Regions from separate parts of the Rhodococcus sp. 320_ES genome, predicted to be linked through region 3. Evidence: predicted binding sites of a transcription regulator. Region 3 holds the regulator's gene; each other region holds the start of a gene.
The links. The regulator LexA, encoded in region 3, represses DNA repair genes until DNA is damaged. The targets are predictions, from matches to a motif close to CGAACANNTGTTCG.
Positions count from the first base shown of each region.

Region 1: AC59JP_RS11845 (HNH endonuclease signature motif containing protein) is a predicted target of LexA. The motif match lies at 2,381-2,394, and genes of this name have one in related genera.
Region 2: AC59JP_RS02990 (SAV_6107 family HEPN domain-containing protein) is a predicted target of LexA. The motif match lies at 2,394-2,407, and genes of this name have one in related genera.

Region 1 is NZ_JCAWAG010000003.1:257,399-261,675, reverse strand. Features, by position in the region: gene rox (rifampin monooxygenase) at 1-75, shown strand, start outside; gene AC59JP_RS11850 (Hsp20/alpha crystallin family protein) at 232-675, shown strand; gene AC59JP_RS11845 (HNH endonuclease signature motif containing protein) at 800-2,347, opposite strand; gene AC59JP_RS11840 (NADH:flavin oxidoreductase/NADH oxidase) at 2,479-3,567, opposite strand; gene AC59JP_RS11835 (amidohydrolase family protein) at 3,564-4,277, opposite strand, start outside.
Region 2 is NZ_JCAWAG010000001.1:577,065-581,341, reverse strand. Features, by position in the region: gene rsmH (16S rRNA (cytosine(1402)-N(4))-methyltransferase RsmH) at 1-223, opposite strand, end outside; gene mraZ (division/cell wall cluster transcriptional repressor MraZ) at 434-865, opposite strand; gene AC59JP_RS02995 (SCO2097 family morphological protein) at 1,234-1,662, opposite strand; gene AC59JP_RS02990 (SAV_6107 family HEPN domain-containing protein) at 1,830-2,282, opposite strand; gene AC59JP_RS02985 (GNAT family N-acetyltransferase) at 2,455-3,075, shown strand; gene AC59JP_RS02980 (phytoene desaturase family protein) at 3,072-4,277, shown strand, end outside.
Region 3 is NZ_JCAWAG010000001.1:935,407-939,683, reverse strand. Features, by position in the region: gene hrpA (ATP-dependent RNA helicase HrpA) at 1-1,043, shown strand, start outside; gene nrdR (transcriptional regulator NrdR) at 1,029-1,487, opposite strand; gene AC59JP_RS04725 (hypothetical protein) at 1,516-1,845, opposite strand; gene lexA (transcriptional repressor LexA) at 2,123-2,905, shown strand; gene AC59JP_RS04715 (acyl-CoA dehydrogenase family protein) at 2,967-4,109, opposite strand; gene ptsP (phosphoenolpyruvate--protein phosphotransferase) at 4,215-4,277, opposite strand, start outside.

The DNA.
Region 1 (4,277 bases), on a different contig from region 3:
GTTGCGTGGGTCGGCGACTCCCCGTCGGATGTGCGCGAAAAACTGGGTCTCTGGTTCGGCGCCCCGCAGGGTTGATCACCCAGTCCTGCTGTCCTGCATCACCTTCGGGCAAAAAATTTTGAGAACAGGTCTTGGCACTCTCCGGTCGAGAGTGCTAATCTCGGAGTCGCACAGTGAGATGGCTGCCCACCGAGGGGGTGGGCACACAAGGTACATAGGAGGTGTGTTGCTGTGCTTCGCTTCGACCCGTTCCGTGACCTGGATGCATTGACCAGCGGAATGCTCGGAACGACCCCGGGTTCCGCTCGTGCTCCTCAGTTCATGCCGATGGACCTCTACAAGGTCGACGATCACTACGTCCTCTCTGCCGACCTTCCCGGTGTGGATCCCGGCTCGATCGACGTCGATGTCGATCACGGCACCCTCACCCTGACCGCGCATCGCACCGCACCCGGCGACGAGGGAGTGTCCTGGGTGACGTCCGAGCGCTTCGCCGGCACCTACCGTCGTCAGCTCTCCCTCGGTGACGGCGTCGACGCGGAACGCATCACCGCGACCTACGACAACGGCGTTCTCTCCGTGACCATTCCGCTTGCCGAGCGGGCGAAGCCGCGCCGCATTCAGGTCGAACGCTCGTCGGAGGCCAAGACGCTGGACGTCGGCGCCTCCAGCTGACCGATTCACCGAGGTCCCGTCGCCCCAGTCGTCTCGGGCGGCGGGATGTCGGCTGTTCGGTTCGGGGCCAGAGCGGTCGGCGGATCGACTGACTGAACACGGACTGGTGCCACGAAGTATGTCGTCACCGTTGATCATCCGGGCCGAGAAGCAACTCCCGCGGATGATGGAAGTGGTTCACCCGGCCGGTCCTGCCTCTGTCCCATGCTGTCGGTGGGTGCCACAACGTTCTCCCCGGATAGGGATGATCGTCGCCGGCAATCGTTGTGGCCCAGTCGTTGTCGCCCGGCCCCACGATGCGGTGATGCTCCTCGCACGCCAACGTCAACGTGTCGATGTCGGTCATCCCGTCGTCGACCACCCATTCGTCGGTGTGGTGCACCTGGCACCACACCCCCGGTTTCGAACACCCGGGAAACGTGCACCCGCGTTCGGTGGCGTAGAGGACCATCCGCTGATCCTCGGATCCCAGTCGCTTGGTCCGCCCGAAGTAGAGCGGCCGCTCGTGCTCGTCGAGAAGCAGTAGGAACGCATGCTGGCCGGATGCCATCCGCAGCGCATCACGCACCGGAATAGTCGATCCGGTTGCCGTGAGCGCCACCCCGGATGCCTTTTCGAGCTGATCGAGAGTCATCGTCACGATCGGCACGCAACGCACACCACGGTGCGTACCGGCCTTCCCCGAAGCGAGGTACGACCGCAGAATCACCTTCAGCGCGTCGTGGCGACGCTCACCGGCGGACCGCAGATCCCAGTGCGGTGGTGTGGAATTGGTGCGGGAGGCGTCGGCGGTGTCTGCACCGGTCTCGTCAGCCTCGGTGCCGTCAGCCTCGGTGTCGTCGAGGCCAGAATGGCCCAGGTCCAAGTCCAATCGGTCGTCTGCATGCGGCTGAGACTCTTCGCCAGCCTCCGTCGACGTCTCCGTCCCCGGCTTCCCGAGCTTCGCGCCCACCGCCTCCGCGATCGCGAGCGCCTCCGCGTCGAGCAGAAACTTCCCCGGCGTCAAACCGTCCTTGCCCTGCTTGCCGTACGAGACGAACGGGGTCCGCTTCTTCTCCGGGCGGTCCTGTGGCTCCGATCCGTCCTCGTCGATCATCTGCGCCAACCGCGTTGCCGCCACCGCGAACTCGCGAGGCCGGACCTCTCGCGCCAGCATCCCCAACTGCCGCTCGGCGCGCTCCCGCGTCTCCACGTCCACCCCGTCGGACAGCTCCGCGAAGAACGTCTCCACCACCGACACATGCGCGTGACTGACCGCTCCCTCCGACACCCCCGCCGCTGTCGCAGGGAACACCGGCTCGAGCTTCTCGCCCGACGGCAGCGTCCGCGGCGCAAGCAAACCCGCACGCTTGATCCGAGCCGACCCTTCAGGCGTGGCGCAGTTCAGAAAAGCCCCGATCGTGTGCGCGGTCGACCCTGACACCCCGACGAACCCACCTGTGTCGAGGATCTGCGCCAACCAGGTGGTCGAGGCCGCATCCAGTACTCGTCCCAGCCGCACTGCCGCCGACCACACCTGCTGCAGATCCTCGGTCGCCACACACGCGGCGTCTTCGGACACCAACGCCTCTACCGAACTCTCCACAGCCGAAAGCAAGCCGGCGAACACATCGTCACCGATGTGATGTGATGCCGCACCGACCTCCCCGTGCGAACTTCCCCCCGAAAGCATGCCCAAACTGTAGCGAGACCCACCGACAAGTTTCGAACATACATTCGAGCCTCGTGGCATCGACCTCCTGTGCACCCCGATTCGCACCAGACACTCCCCGTCGCGGGTGCCCGGCGCGAACGGAGGTGCACTCACCGCCTGACCGACCGCCTCTGGAACGCCCGCGCATAGTTCGGCGGATGCGGCAACGGCTCATCGAGTTCTAGCGCAGCACGTTGGGCCCAGTTCGGGTTGCGCAGAATTTCTCGTGCCAGGAACACCGCGTCGGCGTCACCCGAGCCGACGATTCGTTCGGCCTGTTCGGGTTCGGTGATCAAACCGACTGCTGCGGTGGGGATCTCCGCGCGCTCACGTACCGCACGTGCGAATCGAACCTGGTATCCCGGTTCGACCGGAATGCGTGCGTCGGGCACGATGCCGCCGGTCGACACGTCGACCAGATCCACCCCGTGCTCGCGCAGAATCGAGGCGAGTTCGACGCTCTCGTCGAGTGTCCACCCCGGCCGTGCATCGTCGGTGTCGCCGGCGAGCCAGTCCGTCGCCGAGACGCGGAAGAACAACGGGCGGTCCTCGGGCCATTCCTGTCGGACCGCGTCCACGACCTCGATGGCGAATCGCATTCGATTGGCGAGCGAGCCGCCGTACTCGTCGGTCCGGTGGTTGGCGGCCGGTGAGAGGAACTGGTGGATCAGATAGCCGTGTGCGCCGTGGAGTTCCAGGACGTCGAAGCCCGCGTCCCGCGCCAGTGCGGCACTCGTCGCGAAAGCCTGCACCAGTTCGGCGATCTCGTCGGCGGACAGGGCGCGCGGCGACGGGGCGTCACCGAACGCAACCGCCGACGGTGCCACCGTCTGCCACGTCCGGTCCGGTTCCGTCGACCACGGTCGGCCGGTCGACGCCTTCCGTCCGCCGTGCACCAATTGGATTCCGGCCGCGGCGCCCTGGCTGTGCACGAAGTCGATGATGCGCCGGTGCGACTCGGCCTGATCCCCGTTCCACAGGCCCAGATCGAAGTCGCTGGCACGCCCGTCCGGTGCGACCGAAGTCGCCTCCACCATCGCCAATCCCACTCCGCCGAGCGCGCGGGCTGCGAAGTGCTGAAAGTGCCAGTCCGTCGCCACACCCGTTGCGTCGGAGGCGAACTGCATCATCGGTGACATCCAGATCCGATTCCGGATCGTCAGCTCTCGCAGCGTCAGCGGTTCGAAGAGAGCGCTCACGCCGACACCTGCGAGTGGATGTCCAACCCCAGGAAGTCGCGACCACCGGCGGCGAGAGAGTCACGGCGCAGGCCTGATTGGTCGACGAAGGCCGCGACGTCCGGCTCTGCCATGTCGAACGGGTAGTCCGTGCCGCACACGACCCGGTTCTCACCGGCGTGGGTGCGCAGCAGATCCAGAGCCGCGTGATCGTGGGTTACCGTGTCGAAGTAGGCCCGGCGGAACAACTCTCGCGGCTCCGCGGTGCTGCCCGCACGGACGTCGCGCCGCGCCTTCCACGCGTGTGACCACCGGCCCAACAGGTCCGGTGCGCATCCGCCGCCGTGGACGAAACAGATCCGCAGATCCGGCAGCTCCTCCAGCACTCCGCCCAGGATGCTCGACGCCACCGCCGTCGCCGTCTCCACCGGGTTGCCGACGAGATTGGCCAGGTAGTAGCTCGACCATTCGGACCGCGGCAACTGCATGGGATGAACGAGGACGGCCAGACGATGTTCCGACGCCGAGCGCAGGACCGACCGCAGCACCCCGACGTCGAGCGACCCTCCGCGCAGCACCGGCGGAATCGATATGCCCACAAGAGTTCCGCGAGAGGCGATCTCCCGGATCTGGTGATCGGCTGCGTCGGCGTCGTCCAACCGCACCGATCCGAGTCCGACGAGGCGGCCGGACGAGTCGGTCACCACACGTTCGAGTGCGTCGTTGAACGC
Region 2 (4,277 bases), 360 kb from region 3:
CGACGAGGCGTAGTGCCGGGTAGGTGGAGAGGAAGTACGCCGAGTGCCCGCCGAGACCGAGTGTGGTGTCGACGTAGACCGGGGACGGGGAGGCCTGGATGGCCGGACCGAGCAGCTCGTCGGCGCGGTGCAGCCGAACCGGAACATGCGAGAAGGCCGGAGGCCGGTCGGAATTCTGCGAGAAGGCCGGGGCGGGGGGCTGGTCCTTCTCACCATCCGCCATGCGCTGTCCTCCGGCCAAGATCGAACTCGATGAGTGTTACCGCGGCCCGGTGGGTACTGCGAGGTCTCTGTCCGAGGCGAGAACCTGGCGTTGGGGAAGTACGTCAGGGTCTCTCCCGGCACCTGGCGCTGGGGAAGTGCGTCAGGGTCCGGTTCGGGCAGAGGCCACGCGGTAACCACCGCGGGCCGGTCGTGCTTGTTCGGCGGTGCTTTACAACAATCCTTGGAGCGCTTCGTCGACCGCCTGCGAGAAGTCGTCTTCGTGTTCGTCGGAGTAGGAGTTCCAGGCTTCTGCGTCCCAGAGTTCGAGGTGGTCCACGGACCCCAGGACGACGCATTCCTTGGTGAGGCCTGCGTACTGCCGGTGCGCCGGCGCGATGGTGATGCGCCCTTGCGAATCCGGATGCTGTTCGTCGGCGCTACCCGCGAAGTTGCGGATGAACGCACGCGCGCTCGGGTTCGAACGCGACGCCTGAGCCAGTCGCTCGGCCCGTGCCGCGAAGACTGCGCGGGGATAGATGTCCAAGCTGTGGTCCTGCCCCTTGGTCACCATCACCCCTCCAGCCAACTCGTCGCGGAACTTGGCCGGCACGGTCAGCCGGAATTTGTCGTCGAGCTTGGGCGTGTAGGTACCGAGAAACACTCGACACCTCCACTCGCGCCCACCGGAAGACTTCGTCTCCCGCTGCCCACCACTTTACCCCACTTTTCTCCACACACAATCTTATAGAGGGGTCAGTTCTGTGAATCGTCACCATTTTCCCAGCTAGACGATGTGGGTGGCGGTGGGAGATTTTTCGGGGCCACCTCCGCACGAACCCGCTTCTGCGGTGTCACCGACGGCGATACCCCCGGAAAAGGCCAGGTTCGAGCCGTACTCCCCCGGCCGAGTGGGGCATGGTGGGAATCAGGTCTCCCGTGGGGGGCACAGTGGGGAACTCGGGGGCAGAACGACAAAAAACGCGGCACCCGTGGGGTGCCGCGTTCTGCGTTCGGTGTCGAACTGTGTAGCTACTCCTGATCGAATCGCTTCTTGAAGCGATCTTCCATCCGGGACGTGAATCCCTTGCGGTTGCTGCGCTTCGGTGTGCCGGCACCGCGAGGTGCGCTACCCGATGCAGCGGCCGGTCCTTCTTCGGCGCCGCCGCTGGGCGGAACCTTCTTCGAACTCTTCAGGAGCAGGAGCACTCCCGATCCGAACATGAAGACGAAGCCGATCAGGCTGATGACAGGGAAGCCGCCAGGCTTGAACGGCAAGGCGACTCCGGCTATGAGTAATACGAGCCCGATGACGAACAGGGCAGCCGCTTGGAAACGGCGCCTCGTCGACGCGACCCTCATCCGTCCACCGCGAACTGTGGATGCGAACTTGGGGTCCTCGGCATAGAGAGCGCTCTCGATCTGATCGAGCATGCGCTGCTCGTGCTCGGAGAGTGGCACGGTACCTCCCCCGGCACTTGATGGTGGCAACCGTTTCTTGCCAGAAACGGTGGGTGATCGACGTTGGCGACCACCTGCTGTCGATGATACGAGCAGAATCGGCGGCGTACCACCTACCCGTTACACGTGTTCGAGAGAATCTGCGCGGAACGTCCGACGAACAGCGTCTAAGCGGGGATGGAAACCGGCATTTCCGACCGATGAACGCGATCGTCGACAGCGTGGAGAAAGCGCCCGACCTGCACGAAGAAGCTGTCCGCATCCTCCTCCGTCATACGGTCGACCGAACCGGCCTCGACCGATGCACGGACCGACGACCACCCGGCGAAATAGGCGGACCACTCGGCCAGATCGGGGGCGGACGAACCGATTCGAACCCAGGCACTGCGCGAGCGGCCTCTTTTCGGCGCCGGATCGACCGCTGCGAGCAGGGCTCCCGCCCCTCGCAACGCGGCGATGTACGCGGCGAGAAAGCGCTCCGCGGGATCCGTCGCGCCGGCCGCCTCTTCGAGCAACGCGTCGGCACGGCGGAGCAATACTCGGGCCGCAGGAGTCAGCGGAGGACCGTCGGCGCCGCCGAAGCGTCGATCACTGCCGGACGCCGCACTGTGTTGCCTCATCTACCCGTCCTCCTCCTGCGTTCCTCCGTGCACCGCTGCGCATCGGATCCGTACTCGATGCAACCATTGAGGTCCGACATCCGATTCCCACCGAAGTTCGACGCTGCGTATCGAACACTTGTTCGATAGATCGAATATAACCCCTACCACCGACAGAAAGCGAGAGGAAAAGGTGAGTACGGTCCCGCCGCACGCCGTCCCGGCACCGGTTCCTTTCGAGCTGTCCGCCCACGAGCTCAGAAGTCGGCTGCCCGAGGCACTGTCCGTCTACGTCCAGGCGATGGGTTATCCGCACGGAACCGAACACCACCGCGCACCCATGTGGGCCGAACACATCCTGCGACCCGGATGGCGCGCGATCGGCGCGGTGTCGCCCACCGACGGAACCCTGGTCGCGATCGCCTACGGCTACCGCGGTGCCGGACACCAGTGGTGGCACCGGCAGGTCCGCGACGGGATGCGTCGAGCAGGCTGGGACCGGGGCGCCGCCGACAGGATGCTCTCGGACTACTTCGAACTGACCGAGTTGCACGTGCTGCCGTCCGCCCAGGGGCACCGACTCGGCGAGTCCGTTCTGGCTGCTCTTCTCGACGGTCGAACCGAGAGGCACGTACTGCTCTCCACGCCGGAGGTGGCCGGCGAGGACAACCGCGCTTGGCGCCTGTATCGGCGATCAGGGTTTCGCGACGTGATCAGACGGTTCCATTTCACAGGTGACACCCGACCCTTTGCGGTGCTCGGCCGCGAACTACCCATGACATCTCGTCCCGACAGCCTGGAGGCTCCCCTGTGATCGACGCCGTAGTGGTCGGATCCGGCCACAACGCTCTTGTCTCGGCCGCCTACCTCACCGACGCGGGGTGGTCCGTGCGCGTGATCGAACGCGACACCGAGATGGGCGGCGCGGTGTCGACCGTGGAACGGTTCCCCGGCCACGCCGTCGACCGCGGCTCGTCCGCCCACATCATGGTGCGGCACTCCGGAATCATCGAGGAGCTTCGCCTCGCCGATCACGGCTTGAGGTACATCGATTGCGATCCATGGGCGTTCGCGCCGGCACCGCCCGGAAGCGACGAGCCGGGCATCGTCTTCTCCCGCAGTCTCGACGACACCTGCGCCTCCATCGAAGCAGCGTGCGGGAAGGCCGACGCCGACGCGTACCGCGACTTCGTCGATGTGTGGGGACCGCGCAGCGAGCGAGTGATGAAGGCCTTCGCCCAGCCGCCGACGGCCCGCGGACTGCTCGGCTCGTTCTGGGGCATGGACGCCTCGGACGGCGGAAGCGAACTCTCGCGCCAGTTTCTGACCACCGGCGACTCTCTGCTGGACGGGCTCTTCCGGAGCGAACGGCTGAAGGCCGCGCTCGCGTGGTTCGGCGCCCAGTCCGGACCGCCGATGTCCGAGCCGGGCACCGCGTCCATGGTCGGCTTCGCCGCACTCATGCACACCCTCGGGCCAGGCCGCGCCGTCGGCGGGAGCGGCTCGCTGAGCAAGGCGCTGGCGGCCAAGGTCCGGGCCGACGGTGGAACCGTGACCCTCGGAGACGCGGTGACGGAGATCCGGCGCCGCGGCGAGGGCTGGGTCGTGCGCACCGAGAGCGGCGAGGAAGTGGCCGCCCGCACCGTGATCGCCGGGTGCCACATCCTGACCACGCTGGACCTGCTCGACAACGGCGGCTTCGACCCCGGGGCGACCGCGCAGTGGCGCAAGTCGATACGCGTCGGCCCGGGCATCGGAATGGTCGTGCGCGCGTCGACGTCGTCTCTCCCCGCTTATCCGAGCGCGCCGAGCGAGGCGTCGTCGACGCACGGACTGCAACTGCTCGTGCACGATCGGGCACAACTGCGGCGCGCGCACGGCGCGGCGATGGCGGGCGACCTGCCACCGAAGCCGGTGGTCCTCGCGATGAGCTTCAGCGCGGTCGATCCGTCGATCGCACGTCCGGGAGAGCATCAGGTGTCGCTCTGGTCGCAGTGGCATCCCTACCGTCTCTCC
Region 3 (4,277 bases):
CACGGATCGCTCCGACCGACTTCGATCCGGCGTCGCTTCCGGCTCATCTGAAGATGACGTTCGTCGGTCAGGACGAGAACGGCCGCGAACTGGCCCGATCGACGTCGCTGTCCGAGCTCCGTCGTCTGCTCGGGGAGCGCGCGTCGTCGGCCGTGGCCCGCGCCGCAGCCGATTCCGAGCGTGCACCGGCCACGCGGTGGACGTCGCAGACCCTCGGCACGCTCGAGCCCACGGTCACACGCACGGTGGGTGGTCAGAAGGTCACCGGTTACCCCTCGCTGGTTGCCGAGAACGACGGCGTCGCGGTTCGGGTCCTGGGTTCCGCTGCGCAGCAACGCGCCTCGATGCGGGACGGAACGCGGCGTCTGTTACTGGACGCGGTGCCGACGTCGTCGAAGTCGATTCTGGGCGGCCGCACCAACAGTCAGCGCCTCGCGTTGGGACAGAACCCCCACGGGAGCCTCGACGCGTTGCTCGACGACTGTCGCACGCTGGCGGTCGACGACATCATGATGGCGAACGGTGGGCCGGTGAGCTCGCCCGACGACTTCGCTGCGCTGGTGACGGTGACGCGCGCCGAGCTTCCGTCGCGCGTGGCCCGCATCGTGCGCGCCGTCGAGCCGGTTCTCGCCGCCACCGCCCGGCTGCGTTCGGCCCTCCACGGGGCGACGGGGGAAGCTGCCGAAGATGTTCGCGAACAACTGGATTCGCTGATCTTCCCCGGGTTCGTGTTCGAGACCGGTGAGAAGCACCTCGCCGAACTTCCGCGGTACCTTCAGGGCGCGATCGACCGACTCGAAGCACTGCCGTCCAGTGCGCAGCGTGATCGTGTGGGTATGGATGCGCTCGACCGGGTCTACGCGGACTACGACACCCTCTTGCAGTCTGTTCCGGAGGCGCGTCGCACCGCACCTGCTATCCGGGAGGTTGCGTGGATGATCGAAGAACTGCGCGTGAACTTGTTCGCTCAGAAGCTGGGGACACCGTATCCGGTGTCGGAGAAGCGAGTCCGACGGGTCATCGAGGACCTACGCCGTGGTTGAGCGATGCTCTCGGAGGTCTTTGATCTCGCGCTCGAAATCGTCGGCACTGCTGAACGAGCGATAGACCGACGCGAAGCGCAGGTACGCAACCTCGTCGAGATCACGTAGTGGCCCGAGAATGGCCAAACCGACTTCGTTGCTGGGGATCTCGGCCGATCCGGAGGATCGAACCGCGTCCTCCACCTGCTGCGCCAGCAATCCCAAGGCGTCGTTGTCGACGTCGCGGCCCTGGCACGCCCGTCGTACACCCTTGATGACCTTGTCGCGACTGAACGGCTCGGTGACGCCGCTGCGCTTGACCACCGACAGCACCGCGGTTTCGACTGTGGTGAACCGTCGTCCACACTCCGGGCAGGACCGTCGCCGACGGATGGCCTGACCTTCGTCCGCCTCGCGCGAATCGACGACTCGCGAGTCGGGGTGTCGACAGAACGGGCAATGCATGAGGCAAGACTACCCGCCGGCATTTCCGTCAGCGGGCGCCCGCCGCACCCAGCTCGCCCTGCACGATCGACGTGGATGTGGGCGATTGCACATCGTTGGTGTCGGCACGCAGGTTGGCTACGCCGATCAAGCCGAGCGACAGGACAGCGGTGGTCACGGCGACCGCGAGCATCTGCCCGACCGACATCCGCGAAGGCTGCTCGTGCTCGGTCCGCGACACGCCCGGCCCGCACTGACCGTAATCGACCGTTCCGGCGGCAGGCCGCGTACCGACCGGACGCCGCACCGGTGCGCTGCGACGCGTGCGGACCGAAGAGCTGGCCTGAACAGTGCTGGTGAGAACAGAGCTGGTGGTCATCGAAACAACTCCTTGCTGCGCGTCGACCCGTGGTGGGCCGACTGTGTCGGTGTTCGAACGTTCGAACGTTCGAATGCTCGATGTTCGATCACGCGTTCGAAAGAACGCATGTGCGATTTGTAGCACGCAGCTCCGACAAAGTCTGCGAAACACGCGACACGCTTCGAACAGGTGTTTGATCGAACAGGTGTTTCGGTCTAAATTCGTGGCATATCGCACAGCTCGTTCGAATCGAACGGCAGGCGAAACACGAATGCAGAACCAGGAGGCCAGGCGAATGAAGGACGACAACTCGTCATCCACAACGGCAACACGGAAGAAGGGCACGGAGCCGGACGCCGCTGCGCCCGAGTCGGGTTCGGTGGCCGTCGGTGTGCCCGATGCCGACATCACGGCAGGCCTGACCGATCGCCAGCGCCGCGTTCTCGAAGTCATCCACGCGTCGGTTCGCGAGCGCGGATATCCGCCGAGCATTCGAGAGATCGGTGATGCGGTGGGGCTCACCTCCACGTCGTCCGTCGCGCATCAATTGCGCACCTTGGAGAAAAAGGGATTCCTGCGGCGGGACCCGAATCGCCCCCGCGCGGTGGACGTTCGCGGACTGGACGATCCCGCACAGGACGCGCCGCAGAGCGCCCCTGAGATCGACACGGAGGTCGCGACCGCCGATGCGGAGCGCTTGCCCGCCCCGACGTTCGTGCCCGTTCTCGGTCGTATCGCGGCCGGCGGTCCGATCCTCGCCGAGCAGGCCGTCGAGGACGTCTTCCCGCTCCCCCGCGAGCTCGTCGGGTCCGGTTCTCTCTTCCTCCTGCGCGTCGTGGGCGAGTCCATGATCGACGCCGCGATCTGCGACGGTGACTGGGTTGTCGTGCGGCAGCAGAACGTGGCTGAGCAGGGCGACATCGTTGCCGCCATGATCGACGGCGAGGCGACGGTCAAGACCTTCAAGCGTATCGACGGTCAGGTGTGGCTGATGCCGCACAACCCGCTGTTCGAGCCGATCCCGGGCAACCACGCGGTGGTTCTGGGCAAGGTCGTGACGGTCATGCGCAAGCTCTGACCCGAGACGAAGAAACACCCCGGATGCGTCGTGCATCCGGGGTGTTTCTGTCTTCGACGAATCAGAGATTCAGCCCGCGGCCGATGATCTCCTTCATGATTTCCGTGGTGCCGCCGTAGATGGTCTGCACGCGAGAATCCATGTACGCCTTGGCGATCGGGTATTCCTTCATGTATCCGTAGCCGCCGTGCAGCTGCAGGCACCGATCGATCAGCTTGACCTGAGACTCCGTGGTCCACCACTTCGCCATCGCGGCTTCCTGGACGCTCAGCTTCTCGTCGTTGAGCAACTCGATGAACTTGTCCACCATGATGCGCACTGCCGTGGTCTCGGTTGCCAACTCCGCCAACACGAAACGGGTGTTCTGGAACTTGCCGATCGACTTGCCGAAGGCCTTGCGGTCACGGCAGTACTGGATCGTCATCTCCAGGGCGGACTCCATGGCCGCCGCCGCAACCACCGCGATCGACAGTCGCTCCTGGGGCAGGTTCTTCATCAAGTAGATGAAGCCCATGCCCTCCTCGCCGATGAGGTTCGCGGAGGGCACCCGGACGTCGGTGAAGCTGAGTTCCGCCGTGTCCTGCGCCTTCATACCGATCTTGTCGAGGTTGCGTCCTCGCTCGAATCCGGCCATGCCGCGCTCCACGCCGAACAGGCTGAAGCCCTGCGCGCCCTTGTCGGGATCGGTGCAGGCGACCACGATCACGAGGTCGGCGTTGATTCCGTTGGTGATGAACGTCTTCGAACCGTTCAGCACCCAGTCGTCGCCGTCGCGGACGGCCCGAGTCTTGATGCCTTGCAGGTCGCTACCCGTACCCGGCTCGGTCATGGCGATCGCGGTGATGATCTCGCCCGAGCAGAATCCCGGCAGCCAGCGCGCCTTCTGCTCGTCGTTGGTGAGCTCGATCAGGTACGGCGCGACCACGTCGTTGTGCAGCGTGAAGCCGATTCCGCTGAACCCGGCGCGCGTCGTCTCCTCGGTGACCACGGCGTTGTAGCGGAAGTCCTTGACGCCACCGCCGCCGAAATCTTCGGGTGCAGCGGTGCCGAGGAAGCCCTGCTTACCGGCTTCGACCCACACACCGCGGTCGACGATGTTCTGCTTCTCCCACTCGTCGTGGAACGGCGCCACGTGTTGCGCCAGAAACTTCTTGTACGACTCGCGAAAGAGCTCGTGCTCCGGCTCGAACAGGGTGCGTTCCATCGGTTCTCCTCAGATCGTGGCCGTGCGCCAGTTCTCTCGACTGTACGACCGGCGCCGACACGCGTCGATGACCAAGGCGTGCACCATCCGTGACCGACGTGGGCGTCAGCTCAGGATCGCGGCGGCCGCGGCGCGCGCCTCGTCGGTGCTCGACGTGGCCAGTACTGC